Regions from separate parts of the Pseudomonas sp. zbq_18 genome, predicted to be linked through region 2. Evidence: predicted binding sites of a transcription regulator. Region 2 holds the regulator's gene; the other holds the start of a gene.

Region 1 (10,487 bases), on a different contig from region 2:
CTTGATGGAGGCGGGTGAGGATGTGGGGCTGGCCACCGTCTACCGTGTACTGACCCAGTTCGAGGCAGCTGGCCTGGTCGAGCGGCACAATTTCGATGGTGGCCACGCCGTCTTTGAACTGGCCGACGGCGGCCATCACGACCACATGGTTTGCGTGGATAGCGGCGAGGTGATCGAGTTCTTCGACCCGGAGATCGAGAAGCTGCAGAAAGACATCGTCAAGCAGCACGGCTACGAGCTGGTCGATCACAATCTGGTGCTCTACGTGCGCAAGAAGAAATAAGCGCGGAGTACCCGACAAAAAAGGCGCCTTTCAAGGCGCCTTTTCATTTGCCTCAGCTTCAAGCCTGGGCGCTAGTGACCATCTTGCGCGCGTGTTGCAGCGACTCTTCGGTGAGGTCGACGCCGCCCAGCATGCGCGCCACTTCCTCGACGCGCTGGGCGGTATTCAGGCTGGCCACGGCGGTGCGGGTTTCGCTGCTGCCGCGCTGCTTGTGTACGAACAGGTGGTTGTGACCCTGGGCCGCCACCTGCGGCAGGTGGGTGACGGTCAATACCTGGCCGCGCTCGCCGAGGCGCCGCAGGAGCTGGCCGACCACTTCCGCAGTCGGCCCGCCGATGCCAACGTCGACTTCGTCGAATACCAGGGTCGGCACCCGCGAGGTCTGTGCAGTAATCACCTGAATGGCCAGGCTGATGCGTGACAGCTCGCCACCCGAGGCGACCTTGGCCAGGGATTTCAGCGGCTGGCCGGGGTTGGCGCTGACCAGGAATTCCACCTGTTCCAGGCCATGGGGTTGTGGCTCTTCGCTGTCGGCGGCCTGCAGTTCGATGCTGAAACGACCGCCGGGCATGCCCAGGGTCTGCATCTCGACCTGCACGGCATCGGCCAGACGGTTCGCGGCCTGCTTGCGCAGGGCGCTCAGTTCGCTGGCCTTTTCCTGGTAGTGGCGAGCGTAGGAGGCCAGCTCCTCGCCGAGCCGCTCCACGGCCTCGTCGTCGGCATTCAGGCTTTCCAGTTCTTCCAGTAGACGCTGCTGCAGTTCAGTCAGCTCGAAGGGGTGTACGCGATGTTTGCGCGCCAGGCTGTAGATGGCATCGAGGCGTTCTTCCAGCCATTGCTGGCGCTGCGGATCAGCGTCGAAGTGATCGATGAAGCGATTGAGTTCGCCGACAGCCTCCTCGACCTGGATCTGTGCGCTGGCCAACAGGCTGGTGGCTTCGCTCAAGGCGCCGGGCTGGTTGTTGAAGGCTGTGAGGCGATTGAGGCTGGCGGTGAGGGCAGAGAGCACATTACCCGCGTCACTTTCGCTGCACAGGTCGAGCACCTGGCGACAGGCGCCGAGCAGTTGTTCGGCGCTGCTCAGGGTCTTGTGTTCCTGCTCCAGCTGTTCCAGCTCGTTGTCGCCGAGCGCCAGGTTGTCCAACTCCTCAAGCTGGTAGCTGAGCAGCTGATGGCGGGCGCGCTGCTCGTCGCCGCTCGAGGATAGGCGCTGCAGCTCCTGGCGGGTCTGGCGCCAGCGCTGGGCGGCCAATTGCACCTGGCGCGCCAGTTCCTGGCTGCCGGCGTACTCGTCGAGCAGGCGGCGGTGGGTGTCGGGTTTGAGCAGCGACTGATGCTCGTGCTGGCTGTGGATGTCGATCAGCAGTTCGCCGAGAGCCTTGAGGTCGCCCAGCGGGCAGGGCGTACCGTTGATGTAGCCGCGCGAGCGACCTTCGCTGGTGATGACGCGGCGCAGAATGCACGGCCCGTCGTTATCCAGGTCGCGCTCGGCGAGCCAGGTGCGCGCCTCGTCGATGTCGCCCAGGTCGAAGCTGGCGAGAATGTCGGCCTTGTCCGCGCCCGGGCGCACCACACCACTGTCGGCGCGGTCGCCCAGGGCCAGGCCGAGGGCGTCGAGCATGATTGATTTACCGGCGCCGGTTTCGCCAGTGATTACGCTCATGCCGCGCTGCAATTCCAGATCCAGGTGTTCGACGATGGCGTAGTTGTTGACCGACAGGTGCACCAGCATGGTGAGCGCTCCTAGAAGTATTGTGCTGGGTATTTATACAGTTCTTTGTCCGGCCTCGGCAACAGCCCTTGAAACCTTGCGGATGGGCCCCATATAGAAGGCCAGAAGCGCGGGCCATGACCCGCTGTCGCATTCACAGGAGGACCCGATGGCAGACGAACAGACCCTGGACACGGCGCAAGCCGAAGACAACCTGGCCCCCGAGGCGAGCGCCGAGACCGATCTGGGCGCTCGCGTGCAGAGCCTTGAAGAGCAGTTGGCTGCCGCTCAGGACCAGTCTCTGCGCATGGCTGCCGACCTGCAGAACGTGCGCCGTCGCGCCGAGCAGGATGTGGAGAAGGCGCACAAGTTTGCCCTGGAAAAGTTCGCCAATGACCTGCTGCCGGTGGTCGACAGCCTGGAGCGTGGCCTGGAGTTGACCAGTGCGGCCGATGAGGCGAGCAAGGCGATGCGCGAAGGCATGGAGCTGACCCTCAAGCTGTTCCTCGACACGCTCAAACGCTACCAGCTGGAGGCGGTCGATCCGCACGGCGCGCCGTTCAATCCGGAGCATCACCAGGCCATGGCCATGGAAGAAAGCATTCATGCCGAGCCGAACACCGTGCTCAAGGTGTTCCAGAAGGGCTACCTGCTCAATGGCCGTCTGCTGCGCCCGGCCATGGTCGTGGTCAGCAAGGCGCCGACCACGCCGCCACCGTCCATCGACGAGCAGGCTTGAAATCGTCGGTAACGCCCCCATCTACAGGGCAAGCGATTCAGTAGCTGACGCCGCGTGAACAAACCGCGGCGGACTCAAGGTTAAAGACAAGTTTCGGAGAGATTGAACATGGGCAAAATCATCGGTATCGACCTGGGGACCACCAACTCCTGCGTCTCCATTCTGGAAAACGGCAACGTCAAGGTGATCGAGAACGCCGAAGGCGCTCGTACTACCCCGTCCATCATCGCTTACGCCAACGATGGTGAGATCCTGGTCGGCCAGTCGGCCAAGCGCCAGGCAGTGACCAATCCGCACAACACCCTGTACGCGGTGAAGCGTCTGATCGGCCGTCGTTTCGAAGAAGACGTCGTGCAGAAAGACATTCAGATGGTGCCGTACAAGATCGCCAAGGCCGACAACGGTGATGCCTGGGTGGAAGTCAACGGCCAGAAAATGGCACCGCCGCAGATCAGCGCCGAAGTGCTGAAGAAGATGAAGAAGACCGCCGAGGATTACCTGGGCGAGCCGGTGACCGAGGCGGTGATTACCGTACCGGCTTACTTCAACGACAGCCAGCGTCAGGCCACCAAGGATGCCGGTCGCATCGCCGGTCTGGACGTCAAGCGCATCATCAACGAGCCGACCGCCGCGGCACTGGCCTATGGCATGGACAAGGCCAAGGGCGACCACACCGTGATCGTCTATGACCTGGGTGGCGGTACCTTCGACGTGTCGGTGATCGAGATCGCTGAAGTCGACGGCGAGCACCAGTTCGAGGTGCTGGCCACCAACGGTGACACCTTCCTCGGTGGTGAAGACTTCGACATCCGCCTGATCGACTACCTCGTCGATGAGTTCAAGAAAGAAACCGGCATGAACCTCAAGGGCGACCCGCTGGCCATGCAGCGCCTGAAGGAAGCCGCCGAGAAGGCCAAGATCGAGCTGTCTTCCAGCCAGTCGACCGACGTCAACCTGCCGTACATCACCGCCGATGCCAGTGGTCCGAAGCACCTGAACGTGAAGATCTCCCGTTCCAAGCTCGAAGCGCTGGTTGAAGACCTGGTGCAGCGCACTATCGAACCGTGCCGTATCGCGCTGAAAGACGCCGGTATCGACGTCGGTTCGATCAACGACGTGATTCTGGTCGGTGGCCAGACCCGCATGCCGCTGGTGCAGAAGGCCGTTGCCGATTTCTTCGGCAAGGAAGCGCGCAAGGACGTCAACCCGGACGAAGCCGTGGCCATGGGTGCCGCCATTCAGGGCGCGGTACTGGCCGGCGACGTCAAGGACGTGCTGCTGCTCGACGTGTCCCCGCTGACCCTGGGTATCGAAACCATGGGCGGCGTGATGACCGCGCTGATCGAGAAGAACACCACCATCCCGACCAAGAAGTCGCAGGTGTTCTCCACTGCAGACGACAACCAGAGCGCCGTGACCATTCACGTGCTGCAGGGCGAGCGTAAGCAGGCCGTGCAGAACAAGTCGCTGGGCAAGTTCGACCTGGCCGAGATCCCGCCGGCGCCGCGTGGCGTGCCGCAGATCGAGGTGACCTTCGACATCGATGCCAACGGCATCCTGCACGTGTCCGCCAAGGACAAGGCCACCGGTAAACAGCAGTCCATCGTGATCAAGGCCAACTCTGGTCTGTCCGACGAAGAAATCGAGCGCATGGTGCGTGATGCCGAGGCCAACGCCGAGGAAGACCGCAAGTTCGAAGAACTGGCTGCCGTGCGCAACCAGGGCGACGGTCTGGTGCACGCTACTCGCAAGATGATTACCGAGGCGGGCGACAAGGCCACTGCCGAGGAGAAGGCGGCGATCGAGAAAGCCATCGGCGATCTGGAGACGGCGCTGAAAGGTGACGACAAGGCTGAGATCGAAGCCAAGATCAACGCGCTGTCCGAGGCCACTACGCCGCTGGCACAGAAGATGTACGCCGAGCAGCCGCAGCCGGGCGCTCAAGCCCAGGGCACTGAAGGCGCCAAAGATGCCGCTGATGACGTGGTCGACGCCGAGTTCGAAGAGGTCAAGGACAACAAGTAAGTCCTGGGGCTTGCTGTGTTCTGCCGGCCGGAGTCATCCGGTCGGCCGCTCGACCACGCGGGGGCTTGCTCCCGCGTTGGCGTGTCTGGAGCGACCAAATTGAGGTGTTGAGGATTTATGGCCAAACGTGACTATTACGAAGTGCTCGGTGTGGAGCGCGGCGCCAGCGAAGCGGAGCTGAAAAAGGCTTACCGTCGCCTGGCGATGAAGTACCACCCGGACCGCAATCCGGACGACAAGGCGGCGGAAGAGAAATTCAAGGAAGCCAACGAGGCATACGAGATTCTGTCCGATGCCGGCAAGCGTTCGGCCTACGACCAGTACGGTCATGCCGGCGTCGATCCGCAGATGGGCGGTGGCGGGGCTGGCGGCTTCGGTGGTGCCAACTTCTCCGACATCTTCGGCGATGTGTTCAGTGACTTCTTTGGGGGAGGTGGCCGCGGCGGCTCGCGTGGCGGTGCTCAGCGCGGCAGCGACCTGCGTTACACCCTGGAGCTGGATCTGGAGGAGGCGGTGCGCGGCACCACGGTGACCATCCGCGTGCCGACCCTGGTGGGTTGCAAGACCTGCGATGGCACGGGGGCCAAGAAGGGCACCAGTCCGGTGACCTGTACCACCTGTGGTGGCATCGGCCAGGTGCGCATGCAGCAGGGCTTCTTCTCGGTGCAGCAGACCTGCCCGCGCTGCCATGGCAGCGGCAAGATGATCAGTGACCCCTGTGGCAGCTGCCACGGCCAGGGCCGTGTGGAAGAGAGCAAGACGCTGTCGGTCAAGGTGCCGGCGGGCGTCGATACTGGCGATCGCATTCGCCTGTCCGGCGAGGGTGAGGCCGGTTCCCATGGTGGTCCGGCGGGTGACCTGTATGTGGTGGTCAATGTGCGCGAGCACGCGATCTTCCAGCGTGACGGCAAGCACCTGTACTGCGAGGTGCCGATCAGCTTCGCCGATGCGGCGCTGGGCGGCGAGCTGGAAGTGCCGACCCTGGATGGCCGGGTCAAGCTGAAGATTCCGGAAGGCACCCAGACCGGCAAGCTGTTCCGCCTGCGCGGCAAGGGCGTGGCCCCGGTGCGCGGTGGCGGTGCGGGCGATTTGATGTGTCGGGTGGCGGTGGAAACGCCGGTCAACCTGAACAAGCGCCAGCGTGAACTGCTCGAAGACTTCCGCAAGTCGCTGGAAGGCGACAGTTCCCACTCGCCCAAGGCCAGCGGCTGGTTCGACGGCATGAAGCGCTTCTTCGGCGACATCTAAGGAATCGGCTATGCGACGTATTGCAGTGATGGGCGCCGCCGGGCGCATGGGCAAGATCCTCATCGAGGCCGTTGGTCAGGCGCAGGGCGCACAGCTGACCGCGGCCATCGATCGGCCGGACAGCAGCTTGATCGGCGCCGATGCGGGTGAGTTGGCGGCACTGGGCAAGATCGGCGTCACTTTGGTCGGCGATCTGAGTGCTGCGCTGGATCAGTTCGATGTGCTGATCGACTTCACGCATCCCTCGGTGACCCTGAAGAACCTGGAGGTCTGCCGTCAGGCGGGCAAGGCCATGGTCATCGGCACCACCGGCTTCTCGCCGGAGGAAAAGCAGTTGCTGTCAGAGGCGGCCAAGCAGATTCCGATCGTGTTTGCCGCCAACTACAGCGTCGGGGTCAATCTCTGCCTGAAGCTGCTGGATACCGCGGCTCGTGTGCTGGCCGATGAGGTCGATATCGAAATCATCGAAGCGCACCACCGGCACAAGGTCGATGCACCATCCGGTACTGCGCTGCGTATGGGGGAGGTGGTGGCCAATGCGCTGGGGCGTGACCTGCAGAAGGTGGCGGTCTACGGGCGCGAAGGCCAGACCGGCGCGCGCGAGCGCGAGACCATTGGCTTCGCCACCGTGCGTGCCGGCGACGTGGTGGGGGATCACACCGTGCTGTTCGCGGCCGATGGCGAGCGCGTGGAAATCACCCACAAAGCCTCCAGTCGCATGACCTTCGCCAAGGGTGCGGTGCGTGCCGCGCTTTGGTTGCAGGAGCAGCCTGCGGGGCTTTATGACATGCAGGACGTGCTGGGGCTGAACTGAATGCCTTTTTGGTCCATGCAAACGGTGGACCGAAAAGGGTCTTTCCTGTAAGCTTCCCGCTTTAGTGTGTCCACTAAAAGTTACGCAGAATGAATCAGATAAAGAAGCGGGGTGACGGTCAATACGTCATCCCGCTTTTTTACAACCTGCGTTTGAGCAAGCAGCAGATCTAAGGGAGGTCTTCTTGACTAAGCCAGCCATACTCGCACTCGCCGACGGCAGCATTTTTCGCGGCGAAGCCATTGGTGCCGATGGCCATACCATTGGTGAGGTGGTGTTCAATACCGCCATGACCGGCTATCAGGAAATCCTCACCGATCCTTCCTATGCCCAGCAGATCGTCACCCTGACCTACCCGCACATCGGCAATACCGGCACCACGCCGGAAGATGCCGAGTCCAACCGCGTGTGGGCCGCCGGCCTGATCATTCGCGACCTGCCGCTGATCTCCAGCAACTGGCGCGACAAGCAGCCGCTGGACGAGTACCTGAAAGAAAACGGTACCGTTGCCATCGCCGGCATCGACACCCGTCGCCTGACCCGCATTCTGCGCGAGAAGGGCTCGCAGAACGGCTGCATCCTGGCAGGCGACGACGCCACCGAAGAAAAGGCGCTGGAGCTGGCGCGCAGCTTCCCCGGCCTGAAGGGCATGGACCTGGCCAAGGAAGTCACCTGCAGCGAAACCTACGAATGGCGCTCCAGCGTGTGGAACCTGGAGAGCGACAGCCACCCGGAAATCCCTGCCGGTGAGCTGCCTTACCACGTGGTCGCCTACGACTACGGCGTCAAGGTCAACATCCTGCGCATGCTGGTCGCTCGCGGCTGCCGCCTGACGGTGGTGCCGGCCAAAACCCCGGCCAGTGAAGTGTTGGCGATGAATCCGGACGGCGTGTTCCTCTCCAACGGCCCCGGCGACCCCGAGCCGTGCGACTACGCGATCGCCGCGATCAAGGAAATTCTCAATACCGAGATTCCGCTGTTCGGCATCTGCCTCGGCCACCAGCTGCTGGCCCTGGCCTCCGGCGCCAAGACCGTGAAGATGGAAACCGGTCACCACGGTGCCAACCACCCGGTACAGGATCTGGATTCCGGCGTGGTGATGATCACCAGCCAGAACCACGGTTTCGCCGTGGATGAGGCGAGCCTGCCGGCTAACCTGCGCGCCACTCACAAGTCGCTGTTCGACGGCACCCTGCAGGGCATCGAGCGCACCGACAAGGTGGCCTTTAGCTTCCAGGGTCACCCGGAAGCCAGCCCTGGCCCGCACGACGTGGCCCCGCTGTTCGACCGCTTCATCGAAGCCATGGCCAAGCGCCGCTAAGCCCTGCCGACTGACCCAAGGATTCGAGTAAGAACCATGCCAAAACGTACAGACATTAAAAGCATCCTGATCCTCGGCGCCGGCCCTATCGTCATCGGCCAGGCCTGTGAGTTCGACTACTCCGGCGCGCAGGCGTGCAAGGCCCTGAAGGAAGAAGGCTTCCGCGTCATCCTGGTGAATTCCAACCCGGCCACCATCATGACCGACCCGGCCATGGCTGACGCCACCTACATCGAGCCGATCAAGTGGGCCACCGTGGCCAAGATCATCGAGAAGGAGCGCCCGGACGCGCTGCTGCCGACCATGGGTGGCCAGACTGCGCTGAACTGCGCGCTGGACCTGGAGCGCCACGGTGTGCTGGAAAAATTCGGCGTCGAGATGATCGGCGCCAACGCCGACACCATCGACAAAGCCGAAGACCGCTCGCGCTTCGACAAGGCGATGAAGTCCATCGGCCTGGCCTGCCCGCGCTCGGGCATTGCTCACAGCATGGAAGAAGCCTATGGCGTGCTGGAAATGGTCGGTTTCCCGTGCATCATCCGTCCGTCCTTCACCATGGGCGGTACCGGTGGCGGCATCGCCTACAACCGTGAAGAGTTCGAAGAAATCTGCGCCCGCGGTCTGGACCTGTCGCCGACCAACGAGCTGCTGATCGACGAATCGCTAATCGGCTGGAAGGAATACGAGATGGAGGTGGTCCGCGACAAGAAGGACAACTGCATCATCGTCTGCTCCATCGAGAACTTCGACCCGATGGGCGTGCACACCGGCGACTCGATCACCGTCGCCCCGGCGCAGACCCTGACCGACAAGGAATACCAGATCATGCGCAACGCCTCGCTGGCGGTGCTGCGTGAAATCGGCGTGGAAACCGGTGGCTCCAACGTGCAGTTCGGTATCTGCCCGAACACCGGTCGTATGGTGGTGATCGAGATGAACCCGCGCGTGTCGCGTTCCTCGGCGCTGGCTTCCAAGGCTACCGGCTTCCCGATCGCCAAGATCGCCGCCAAGCTGGCTGTCGGCTACACCCTCGACGAGCTGCAGAACGACATCACCGGCGGCCGCACCCCGGCGTCCTTCGAGCCGGCCATCGACTACGTGGTGACCAAGGTTCCGCGCTTCGCCTTCGAGAAATTCCCCAAGGCCGACGCCCGTCTGACCACCCAGATGAAGTCCGTGGGTGAGGTCATGGCCATCGGCCGTACCTTCCAGGAGTCGGTGCAGAAAGCCCTGCGCGGCCTGGAAGTCGGCGTCGCCGGCTTCGATCCGAAGCTGGACCTGAACGATCCGGAAGCGGAAAGCACCCTGCGCCGCGAGCTGACTGTGCCGGGCGCTGAGCGTATCTGGTACGTAGCTGACGCCTTCCGCGCCGGCAAGAGCGTCGCCGAGGTGTTTGACCTGACTCGCATCGACGAGTGGTTCCTGGTGCAGATCGAGGATCTGATCAAGGACGAGGAGCGGGTCAAGACCCTCGGCCTGTCCGGTATCGACGCCGATCTGATGCGCAAGCTCAAGCGCAAGGGGTTCTCCGATTCGCGCCTGGCCAAGCTGCTCGGCGTGACCGAGAAGAACCTGCGCAGCCATCGCCACAAGCTGAAAGTGCTGCCGGTGTACAAGCGCGTGGACACCTGCGCCGCCGAATTTGCCACCGACACCGCCTACATGTACTCGACCTACGAGGAAGAGTGCGAAGCGGCTCCGTCGAGCCGCGACAAGATCATGATTCTGGGTGGTGGCCCCAACCGTATCGGCCAGGGCATCGAGTTCGACTACTGCTGCGTGCACGCGGCACTGGCAATGCGTGAAGACGGTTACGAGACCATCATGGTCAACTGCAACCCGGAAACCGTCTCCACCGACTACGACACTTCCGACCGCCTGTACTTCGAGCCGGTGACCCTGGAAGACGTGCTGGAGATCGTCCGCGTCGAGCAGCCGAAAGGCGTGATCGTGCAGTACGGCGGGCAGACTCCGCTGAAGCTGTGCCGCGCCCTGGAAGAAGCTGGTGTGCCGATCATCGGTACTTCCCCGGACGCCATCGACCGTGCCGAAGACCGCGAGCGCTTCCAGCAGATGGTTCAGCGCCTCGGCCTGCGCCAGCCGGCCAACGCCACTGCGCGTAGCGAGGATGAGGCTCTGGCCCTGTCGAAGAACATCGGTTACCCGATGGTCGTGCGTCCGTCCTACGTGCTGGGCGGACGTGCCATGGAAATCGTCTATCAGGAAGAAGAACTCAAGCGCTACATGCGCGAAGCGGTGAAAGTGTCCAACGACAGCCCGGTGTTGCTCGACCACTTCCTCAACTGCGCCATCGAGGTGGATGTGGATGCGGTGTGCGACGGCGAG
Region 2 (10,487 bases):
GGCCGTAGTTCGCGCCATGGCTGTGGCCGGTGTCGACCCGGCGATCATGGGTTACGGTCCGGTGCCGTCCACCCAGAAAGCCCTCAAGCGCGCTGGTCTGAGCATGGACGACATCGACTTCGTCGAGCTCAACGAAGCCTTCGCTGCCCAGGCTCTGCCGGTACTGAAAGACCTGAAACTCCTCGACAAGATGGAGCAGAAGGTTAACCTGCATGGCGGCGCCATCGCTCTGGGCCACCCGTTCGGTTGCTCCGGTGCGCGTATCTCCGGCACCCTGCTGAACGTGATGAAGCAGAACGGCGGTACGCTGGGCGTGTCCACCATGTGCGTGGGCCTCGGCCAGGGCATCACCACCATCTTCGAACGCGTCTAAGCGTCAGTCGATGGGAAGACCGGGGCCTTGTGCCCCGGTTTTGTTTTTTAGGAGTCATGCATGCAACTTCAACCCGGCTTGTACCGTCACTACAAGGGGCCGCAGTACCGCGTGTTCGCCGTCGCCCAGCATTCCGAGACCGAGGAGTGGCTGGTGGTCTATCAAGCCCTGTATGGTGACTTCGGCCTCTGGGTCAGGCCGTTGGAGATGTTCTGCGGCACGGTCGAACTGGACGGTGAAACGGTGCCACGCTTTGCGCTGATCGAGGCGGAAAGCGCGCTGATTGGCCCGGGTGCGAGCGGTAGTCGCCCTTGACCTGAGCTTGACGGCCACTATATATAGCGGTGCCTCTATAGGCGCTGGCCGCTTATTCTCTTCTTTTTGTATTCAGGAATTCTCCAATCCATGGGCAAATCGCTGGTCATCGTGGAATCCCCGGCCAAGGCCAAGACCATCAACAAGTACCTGGGCAACCAGTTCGTGGTGAAGTCGAGCATCGGCCATATTCGAGACCTGCCTACCAGCGGTTCCGCCAGTGCCACCAAGGAGCCGGCCAAGCGTGGCAAGGCCGCCGCCGAAGCCCCCGCACTGTCGCCCAAGGAAAAAGCCAAGCGTCAGCTGTTTAACCGCATGGGCGTCGACCCCGAGCATGGCTGGAAAGCCAAGTACGAGATCCTTCCCGGCAAGGAGAAGGTGATCGAGGAGCTGCGCCGCCTGGCCAAGGATGCCGACACCATCTATCTCGCAACCGACTTGGACCGCGAAGGGGAAGCCATTGCCTGGCACCTGCGCGAAGCCATTGGTGGTGATGACAGCCGCTACAAGCGCGTGGTGTTCAACGAAATCACCAAGAAGGCCATTCAGGAGGCCTTCTCACAGCCCGGCGAGCTGGATATCAACCGGGTCAACGCGCAGCAGGCGCGCCGTTTCCTGGATCGCGTAGTGGGTTACATGGTTTCTCCGCTGCTGTGGGCCAAGATCGCCCGTGGTCTTTCCGCTGGCCGCGTGCAGTCGGTGGCGGTGAAGCTGGTGGTGGAGCGCGAGAAGGAAATCCGTGCCTTCGTACCGGAAGAGTACTGGGAAGTGCATGCGGACCTGGGCACCGCCAAGGACGCCAAGGTGCGCTTCGAGGTGACCCGCGAGAAGGGCGAAGCCTTCAAGCCGCTCAACGAAGCCCAGGCCATGGCTGCTCTGGACAAGCTCAAGGTGTCTGCCTATAGCGTCAGCAAGCGCGAAGACAAGCCGACGTCCAGCAAGCCGTCCGCGCCCTTCATTACCTCCACCCTGCAGCAGGCGGCGAGCAATCGCCTCGGCTTCGGCGTGAAGAAGACCATGATGATGGCCCAGCGTCTCTACGAGGCCGGCTACATCACCTATATGCGTACCGACTCGACCAACCTGTCGAATGACGCCATCGACATGGTGCGCGGCTTCATCGACAGCGAGTTCGGCCAAAAGTACCTGCCGGCCAAGCCGAACTTCTATTCGAGCAAGGAGGGGGCTCAGGAGGCGCACGAAGCGATTCGCCCGTCCGACGTCAACCTGCGCCCGACCCAGCTCTCCGGCATGGAGCGTGACGCTGAACGCCTTTACGAGCTGATCTGGCGTCAGTTTGTGGCCTGCCAGATGCCGCCCGCCGAATACCTGTCCACTTCGGTAACCGCCAAGGCCGGCGATTTCGAGCTGCGTGCCAAGGGGCGTATTCTCAAGTTCGACGGTTATACCCGCGTGCTGCCGCAGCAGAGCAAGCCGGGCGAGGATGATGTCCTGCCGGATATGAAAGAAGGTGAGGCGCTTAAGCTGATCAAGCTCGACCCGAGCCAGCACTTCACCAAGCCGCCGGCGCGCTTTTCCGAGGCCAGCCTGGTCAAGGAACTGGAAAAACGTGGCATCGGTCGTCCTTCGACCTATGCGGCGATCATTTCCACCATTCAGGATCGCGGTTACGTCACCGTTCACAATCGCCGCTTCTACGCGGAGAAGATGGGCGACATCGTCACCGAGCGGCTCAACGAGAGCTTCGCCAACCTGATGGATTACGGCTTCACTGCCGGGATGGAAGAGCATCTGGATGACGTTGCCCAGGGTGAGCGGGACTGGAAGCATCTGCTGGATGAGTTCTATGGCGACTTCAGGAAGAAGCTTGAAGTGGCCGAAGTCGCTGACACGGGTATGCGTGCCAATCAGCCGACGCCGACCGACATCGCCTGCCGTGACTGTGGCCGGCCGATGATGATCCGTACCGCATCCACCGGTGTGTTCCTCGGTTGCTCCGGTTATGCATTGCCGCCAAAAGAGCGTTGCAAGGCCACCATCAATCTGATTCCGGGCGATGAAATAGCCGCAGACGACGAAGGCGAGTCCGAATCGCGCGTGCTGTTGGGCAAGCACCGCTGCCCGATATGCGCCACGGCGATGGATGCCTACTTGCTGGACGAGACTCGCAAGCTGCACATCTGCGGCAACAACCCGGACTGTGCCGGCTACGAGATTGAGCAGGGCCAATATCGCATCAAAGGCTACGAAGGGCCGAGCCTTGAGTGTGACAAGTGCGGTAGCGAGATGCAGCTCAAGACCGGACGTTTCGGCAAGTTCTTCGGGTGCACCAACAGCAGCTGCAAGAACACCCGTAAGCTGCTCAAGAGTGGTGAGGCGGCGCCGCCGAAGATGGATGCGGTACCGATGCCGGAGCTCAAGTGCGAAAAGGTCGACGACACTTACGTGCTGCGTGATGGCGCCTCCGGGCTGTTCCTTGCCGCCAGTGGTTTCCCCAAGAACCGTGAAACCCGTGCACCACTGGTTCTGGAGCTGATTCCGCACAAGAGCGAGATCGATCCCAAGTACCACTTCCTGCTGGATGCGCCGGCCAAGGACCCAGAAGGCCGTCCGGCAGTGATCCGCTACAGTCGCAAGACCAAGGAGCAGTATGTGCAGAGCGAGGTGGACGGCAAGCCCACTGGCTGGCGCGCCTTCTTCGATGGCGGCAAGTGGAAGGTGGAAGACAAGCGCTGAACCCTTCGCTATCGGGTGGGGCGCCAATAGGTGCTCCGCCAGTGTCTGTTTCGTTCTCGATGCGGTGATTGCTTGCCGCTCAGGAGTTGGTCATGGCCCATGAGCCTTACACCCGTACCAATCAGAAGATATTTTTCGCCGGGCTGGCGCTGGAAAGCCTGCGGAAGGCCGAGGATGGTGCCGTGGCCAATGCGCCTGCCTTGCAGCAGGCGGAACGTGAGGCAGTCCTCTTTCACCTCTACGGTGCAGTGCTGGGGCTTTGTCACGAAATAACGGATTACTACAAGCTGGCGTCGGCTGCGGCACCGCGTGTCGATCTGATACTCAATCAGCAGGTATTGCGGGATTCACCGACGCCGGAGCTGTCCGAGTTGCTCGAAATTGCCCAGCAGCCGCAAAGCTGGCTGGCGCAGTTACTGGCAGCACATGCGGCGCTTCATCGTCCTCCGCAAGCACCTAAAAAAGCCAAGGTCGATCCGACGCTACCTCTGATCGAAGCAGTCAGTGTCGAGGAGCAGGCTGCGCCGTTGAGTAGTGCCGATCTTGAAGGCTGGCGACAGGATCTCAAGCAGCTGGTGTTGCGTTACCGTGAGTCGCTCAGCGAGTGCTGATAGGATCGACGGGCTAGGGTAGGGCCGTTCTGGCTGTTACACTGGCCCTCTTGTCTGGAGAGTACCTTATGACCACATCCTTCCTTGAAATCGTCGAAATGCCCGATGGCCGCATTATTTTGCGTCGTGCTGAAGACGAGGAAGTATTGGTAACGCTGGACTTCTCTGCAGATGCTCGGGCTTTCATGCAGGGACACCATGTCGAGGTGGCCAAAGCCATGCTCAACGTTGGCGTGCAGATGGCCGGCCGACTGGCTGAGGGTGATATCGAGCAGGAAGAGCAGCCGCGCGTGCTGCATTGAGTATCGATGCCCGCAACGGGCATCGGTTTGGAGCGGATGCTCCGTCTTCGAGTTAATCCAGTCGAATATTGAGGCTTTGGGCGCTGCCTACTCGTGCGGCGCCGCTTAGCTGTGCGCGCTGTGTGCCCTGCAAGTCAAGCCAGCTGACCACGGTGTGGCTACGTCCCAGCCTCAGGGCTTCCTTGGTCAGCTCCAGTGCATCCTGGCCTGCGCGTGGTTGCAGCAGGAGAAGACGATCCAGGTTGAGGCCCACGCTGCGCAGCCAGGCGTTGGTGATCGAGGCAGGCGGGGCGACCAGGGTGAGCCAGCGTGCATCCTGGTGTTGGCTGAGCTCGCGCAGCATCGGGCCGAGCAGGTGACGGTAGTTACCTGGGGAGGCTGATAGACGCAGCTCGCTGAATGGTTCTGGCTCTTCGATCCAAGGTGTTTCGACTAGCTCGTCGAGCAGTCGGGGGATTGAGTTGCCAATGAAGGCTTCAAAAAGAGGGAGTTGTGAACGATTCAGCGACTGCGGGAACTGCATGAAGCTCTCCTTAACTCAGCGGCGGATGACACCGACACTCAAGCCTTCGATGACCAAATCTTGCTCTTCCAAGTTTACTTCTATTGGCGCGAAGTCTGGGTTTTCTGCGATCAGCAGCACCTTGTTGCCACTGCGCTGAAAGCGTTTGACGGTGACTTCATCGTCGATGCGCGCCACCACGATCTGGCCATTGCGTGCCTCGCGGGTGGTGTGTACCGCCAGCAGATCACCGTCGAGGATGCCGATGTCCTTCATGCTCATGCCGCGGACGCGCAGCAGGTAGTCCGCTTTGGGATGAAAGAACTCGGGGTTGATCTTGCAGGAGTCCTCGACGTTCTGCTGCGCCAGGATCGGCGCGCCTGCAGCCACGCGGCCGATGACGGGCAGCCCCTCTTCTTCGCTGCTTGCGGGCTCGAAGCCGGGAATGCGAATGCCGCGCGATGCGCCCGGGGTCATCTCAATGGCACCTTTACGCGCGAGAGCTTTGAGGTGTTCCTCCGCGGCGTTAGGTGATTTGAAGCCCAGCTCCTGGGCGATTTCCGCCCGAGTGGGGGGATAGCCGTTGTCTTCCAGGCAGCGTTTGATAAAGGAGAGAATTTCAGTTTGACGCGGCGTCAGTTTGAGCATGCTGGCGGTCTGTCTGTTTATACAGGTGCTGTGATTATATACAGTGATCTGTCGCTGGCAACTGCTGTTTCTGATCCAAGGCCAAATAGCCAAATAAGCTGCTTGCCAGGTGGCGGCGATGTTGTGGTCATTGCTCTATGGTTTAATGCGTGACCGGTCAGCCATGAAAGGGCCTGTCAGGCTTGACAGGGCGTCTGCCTGATACGTATGTTTCAAACAAGTGTTTGTCAGGTGAGAGTGCCATGGCTCAATCAGAAACCGTTGAGCGCATCCTGGATGCAGCTGAACAGCTGTTTGCCGAAAAAGGTTTTGCTGAAACTTCTTTGCGTCTGATCACTAGCAAGGCTGGAGTCAATCTGGCGGCGGTGAATTACCACTTCGGTTCCAAGAAGGCGCTTATTCAGGCAGTGTTTTCGCGATTCCTTGGGCCGTTCTGCATCAGCCTGGAGCGTGAATTGGATCGGCGTCAGGCGCGTGCGGGGGAGAAGGCGAGCTTAGAAGACTTGCTCAATATGCTGGTGGAGCAGGCGCTGGCGGTTAAGCCGCGCAGTGGTAACGACCTGTCGATCTTCATGCGTCTGCTCGGCCTGGCTTTCAGTCAAAGCCAGGGCCACCTGCGCAAGTATCTGGAAGAGGTGTACGGCAAGGTCTTCCGTCGCTACATGCTGCTGCTCAACGAAGTCGCGCCGAAATTGCCGCCGCTGGAGATCTTCTGGCGTGTTCACTTCATGCTCGGTGCCGCCGCCTTCAGCATGTCGGGTATCAAGGCGTTGCGCGGCATGGCCGAGAACGACTTCGGTGTTGATACCTCGCTTGAGCAGGTGATGCGCCTGATGGTGCCGTTTCTCGCGGCGGGGATGCGCGCTGAGAGTGGTGTCAGCGATGAAGCGCTGGCCAACGCCCAGTTCAAGCCGCGTAGCAAGCCGGTTGCCGCCAAGGCCGGCTGACCCTGTGCCCGAGCGGGTCGATGGGCTAAGCTAGCGGCCCATGTATCTGCTCGATTTCCTGCATATCTCCATTGCCGACCAGCGCCTGTATGGCTTCGCCGACGGGCAGCTGTGTCTGCGTTTGTCGGTTTCCACGGCGCTGAATGGGCCGGGTGAACGCAGCGGCTCCAACTGCACGCCACGTGGTCGCCATCAGGTGCGCGCGAAGATTGGTGACGGTCTGCCAGAGGGCGCGGTGCTGCGAGGTCGACGCTGGACGGGAGAGGTCTGGTCTGCTGCCCTGGCTGAACAGTTTCCCGGGCGCGACTGGATTCTGACCCGCATTCTCTGGCTCAGTGGCTGCGAGCCTGGTATCAACCGTCTGGGTGCCGTCGACACCTTTCGCCGCTACATCTATCTGCATGGCACGCCTGATACGGAACCCATGGGTGTGCCGCTGTCTCATGGCTGTGTGCGCCTGCGCAACAGCGATTTGCTGGACCTCTTTCCCCGTGTACCGCCGCACTGTGCGGTGTTGATCGACGAGGCGGCATGCCCTGAGTGGACGGCAGCCGATCTCGTCTAAGGACTTTGTTGTGACGACTCCTTTGTACGGCTCCCTGATGTTGGATATCCAAGGCACCTGGCTGACGGCCGAGGATCGCCGGATACTGCGCCAGCCCGAGGTGGGTGGTTTGATTCTGTTTGCCCGCAATATTGAAGAGCCGCGTCAGGTGCGTGAGCTCTGCGCGGCCATCCGTGCCGAGCGTCCGGACCTGCTGCTGGCAGTGGATCAGGAGGGTGGGCGGGTGCAGCGCCTGCGCAATGGTTTCGTCCGACTGCCGGCCATGCGCGCGCTCGCAGACAATCCGGCTGCGGAGTACCTGGCGGAGCAGTGCGGCTGGCTGATGGCCACCGAGGTTCTCGCGGTGGGACTTGACCTCAGTTTCGCCCCGGTGCTGGACCTGGATCACCAGCGCAGCGCGGTAGTCGGAAGTCGCAGCTTCGAGGGTGATCCCGAGCTAGCGACACGCATGGCCGGTGCATTTATTCGTGGTATGAACGCTGCCGGCATGGCGGCGTGCGGCAAGCACTTCCCCGGTCATGGTTGGGCCGAAGCGGACTCCCATGTAGCGATTCCGGTGGATGAGCGCAGCCTGGACGAGATCCGCGCCAAGGATCTGGTGCCGTTCCGTCAACTCAGTCGCCAGCTGGCGGCGGTGATGCCGGCCCACGTGATCTATCCGCAGGTTGATGAGGGGCCGGCCGGCTTCTCGCGCCGCTGGCTGCAGGAGATCCTGCGCGGGGAGCTGGGCTTTGAGGGTGTGATCTTCAGCGATGACCTGTCGATGGCTGGCGCTCATGTGGTGGGCGACGCGGCCAATCGTATCGAGGCGGCGCTGACAGCCGGGTGCGACATGGGCCTGGTGTGCAATGACCGCGCGGCAGCCGAGCTGGCGCTGAGCGCCTTGCAGCGCCTCCAGGTGCTGCCGCCCAAGGGCTTGGCGCGCATGCGTGGCCAGGGTTATGCGCGCACCGACTACCGCGAGCAGCCGCGTTGGCTGCAGGCGGTGACGGCGCTGCGGGATGCGCAGCTGATTGATTAAGGAGGAGCCATGACGACCTACGCGATCATCGGTGGTACCGGCCTGACCCAGCTGGAAGGTCTGAGCATCAAGCAGATGCACAATCTGGACACGCCCTTTGGTTCGCCTTCGGCCGCCGTGCTGCGGGGCGAGTATGGCGGTCATGAGGTGCTGTTTCTTGCTCGTCATGGCCATCCGCACCGTATCCCACCACATCAGATCAACTATCGCGCCAATCTCTGGGCGCTGAAGCAGGCTGGCGCCGAGGCGATTCTCGCGGTCAATGCGGTGGGAGGCATTCATCCGGCCATGGGTAGCGGCCATCTGTGCGTCGCGCATCAGCTGGTCGACTACACCTGGGGTCGGGAACATACCTTTTTCGAGGGCGAGATCGAGCACGTCACCCACGTCGATTTCAGTTATCCCTATGACGAAGCGCTGCGCCAGCGTCTGATCGAGGCGCTGCAAGTGCTGGGTTATCCGCACAGCAGCCATGGCGTATATGCCGCGACTCAGGGCCCGCGCCTGGAAACGGCGGCCGAGATCGTGCGTCTGGAGCGCGATGGTTGTGACATCGTCGGTATGACCGGGATGCCTGAGGCGGCGCTGGCGCGTGAGCTGGATCTGCCTTATGCCTGTCTGGCGCTGGTGGTCAATCCGGCCGCGGGCAAGGCTGCGGGTCTGATCACCATGGCCGATATCGAGCGCGAGCTGGCCCAGGGGATCGACAAGGTGCGGGCCGTGCTGGGGCGGGTGCTGGCCCAGCCCTGAGGGCTACTTCGGCAGTGGGGCGAACAGGGCGTCGATGTCTTCGGCGCGGAGCTGCCAGTCGCCCTGGTTGCCACCTTCCAGCAGACCGGCGCTCAGTGCTGCCTTGCGCTGCTGCAGTTGCTGGATCTTCTCTTCCACCGTGCCGCGGGCAATCAGGCGGTAGACAAACACCGGCTTGTCCTGGCCGATGCGATAGGCGCGGTCGGTGGCCTGATTCTCCGCCGCCGGGTTCCACCAGGGGTCGTAGTGGATCACGGTGTCCGCCGCGGTCAGGTTCAGGCCTGTACCACCGGCCTTGAGGCTGATCAGAAACAGCGGCACTTCACCGTTCTGAAAGCGCTGTACCGGTTCGCGCCGGTCGCGGGTGGCGCCGGTCAGCAGGGCATAGGCAATGCCACGCCGTTGCAGTTCCGCCTCGATCAGCGCCAGCATCGAGGTGAACTGGGAGAACAGCAGTACCTTCCGGCCCTCGGCCAGCAGCTCTTCGAGCATCAGCAACAGGCTATCCAGCTTGGCCGAGTGGGCTGCTCCAGCGTGTCGCAGCAGACGGGTGTCGCAGCACACCTGACGCAGCTTGAGCAGTGCTTCAAGGATGACGATCTGGCTGCTGGCCAGGCCCTTGCGGTCAATCTCCTCGCGCACCTTGCGGTCCATGGCCAGGCGTACCGTCTCGTAGAGATCACGCTGGCCCTGGCCGAGGTCGACCCAGTGGACGATCTCGCTCTTGGCGGGTAGTTCCTTGGCCACCTGATCCTTGCGCCTTCTCAGCAGGAAGGGTTTGACCCGCGCCTTGAGATGCTCCAGGCGCGCCTGATCGCCATGTTTCTCGATAGGTGTGCGGTAGTCCTGAGTGAAGCGCCTGGCGTCACCCAGCCAGCCGGGCATGAGGAAGTGGAACAGCGACCACAGCTCACCCAGGTGGTTTTCCAGTGGCGTACCGGTGAGGCACAGGCGTTGGCGGGCCTCCAGTTGGCAGGCCGCCTGAGAGGCCTTGCTGGTGGGGTTCTTGATGTACTGGGCTTCGTCGAGCAGCAGTACATGCAAGTGTTGCTTGCGCCAGTGCGGCAGGTCGCGCGGCAGCAGTGCGTAGCTGGTCAGTAGCAGGTCGTACTGGTCGAGGCGGGCGAAGTCGGCAGCACGCTTCGGACCATGCACGGCCAGTACGCGCAGCTCGGGGGCGAAGCGGGCGGCTTCATCCAGCCAGTTGGGGATCAGGCTAGTGGGCATCACCGCCAGAGCTGGGCGATCCAGGCGGCCGGCGTGCTTTTCGCAGAGCAGGTGGGCAAGGCTCTGCAGGGTCTTGCCCAGCCCCATGTCGTCGCCGAGTACGCCGCCGACCTGCAGTTCGCGCAGTGTTTGCATCCAGCGCAGGCCGTCGAGCTGGTAGGGCCGTAGCTCGGTCTGCAGGCCTGGAGGAGCTACGTGTGGCTGTGCGTGATCCTGCTGCAGGCGCTGGGCGAAGTCGCGCAGGCGCTGGCCACCTTGCCACTGCAGGGGCATCTCATTGAGTTGGCTCAGTCGCGCGGCGTCCGGGGCGGACAGGCGCAGGCTTGGGCTGGGGTCCGGCTCGCGCAGGTACAGCTCGCCCAGGGTGGCCAGCACCGGCTTGAGGCGGGCGAAGGGCAGGGCGACCTGCAGGGGCTGGCCATCACTGCTGCGCTTGTGCTCCAGCTGCACGGGCAGTAGTTCGTCGTCGCCGCGTTTGGCCAGGTTGGCGGGTGCCAGCAGCTCAGGGCGGCTGCGGATCAGGCGCAGC

Evidence for each region. The regulator LexA, encoded in region 2, represses DNA repair genes until DNA is damaged. The targets are predictions, from matches to a motif close to CTGTNTNNNNANACAG.
Region 1: a site for LexA is predicted at 2,041-2,056, ahead of recN (DNA repair protein RecN). Genes of this name have one in related genera too.

The regions. Positions count from the first base shown of each region.
Region 1 is NZ_JBICIT010000013.1:286,773-297,259, forward strand. Features, by position in the region: gene fur (ferric iron uptake transcriptional regulator) at 1-283, shown strand, start outside; gene recN (DNA repair protein RecN) at 342-2,015, opposite strand; gene grpE (nucleotide exchange factor GrpE) at 2,140-2,733, shown strand; gene dnaK (molecular chaperone DnaK) at 2,842-4,758, shown strand; gene dnaJ (molecular chaperone DnaJ) at 4,876-6,006, shown strand; gene dapB (4-hydroxy-tetrahydrodipicolinate reductase) at 6,017-6,820, shown strand; gene carA (glutamine-hydrolyzing carbamoyl-phosphate synthase small subunit) at 7,005-8,141, shown strand; gene carB (carbamoyl-phosphate synthase large subunit) at 8,178-10,487, shown strand, end outside.
Region 2 is NZ_JBICIT010000008.1:87,068-97,554, forward strand. Features, by position in the region: gene fadA (acetyl-CoA C-acyltransferase FadA) at 1-373, shown strand, start outside; gene ACF8C6_RS05810 (DUF1653 domain-containing protein) at 434-688, shown strand; gene topA (type I DNA topoisomerase) at 779-3,385, shown strand; gene ACF8C6_RS05820 (DUF6586 family protein) at 3,478-3,996, shown strand; gene ACF8C6_RS05825 (hypothetical protein) at 4,065-4,298, shown strand; gene sulA (SOS-induced cell division inhibitor SulA) at 4,351-4,821, opposite strand; gene lexA (transcriptional repressor LexA) at 4,837-5,448, opposite strand; gene ACF8C6_RS05840 (TetR/AcrR family transcriptional regulator) at 5,691-6,395, shown strand; gene ACF8C6_RS05845 (L,D-transpeptidase family protein) at 6,436-6,960, shown strand; gene nagZ (beta-N-acetylhexosaminidase) at 6,983-7,981, shown strand; gene ACF8C6_RS05855 (S-methyl-5'-thioinosine phosphorylase) at 7,991-8,731, shown strand; gene ACF8C6_RS05860 (SNF2-related protein) at 8,735-10,487, opposite strand, start outside.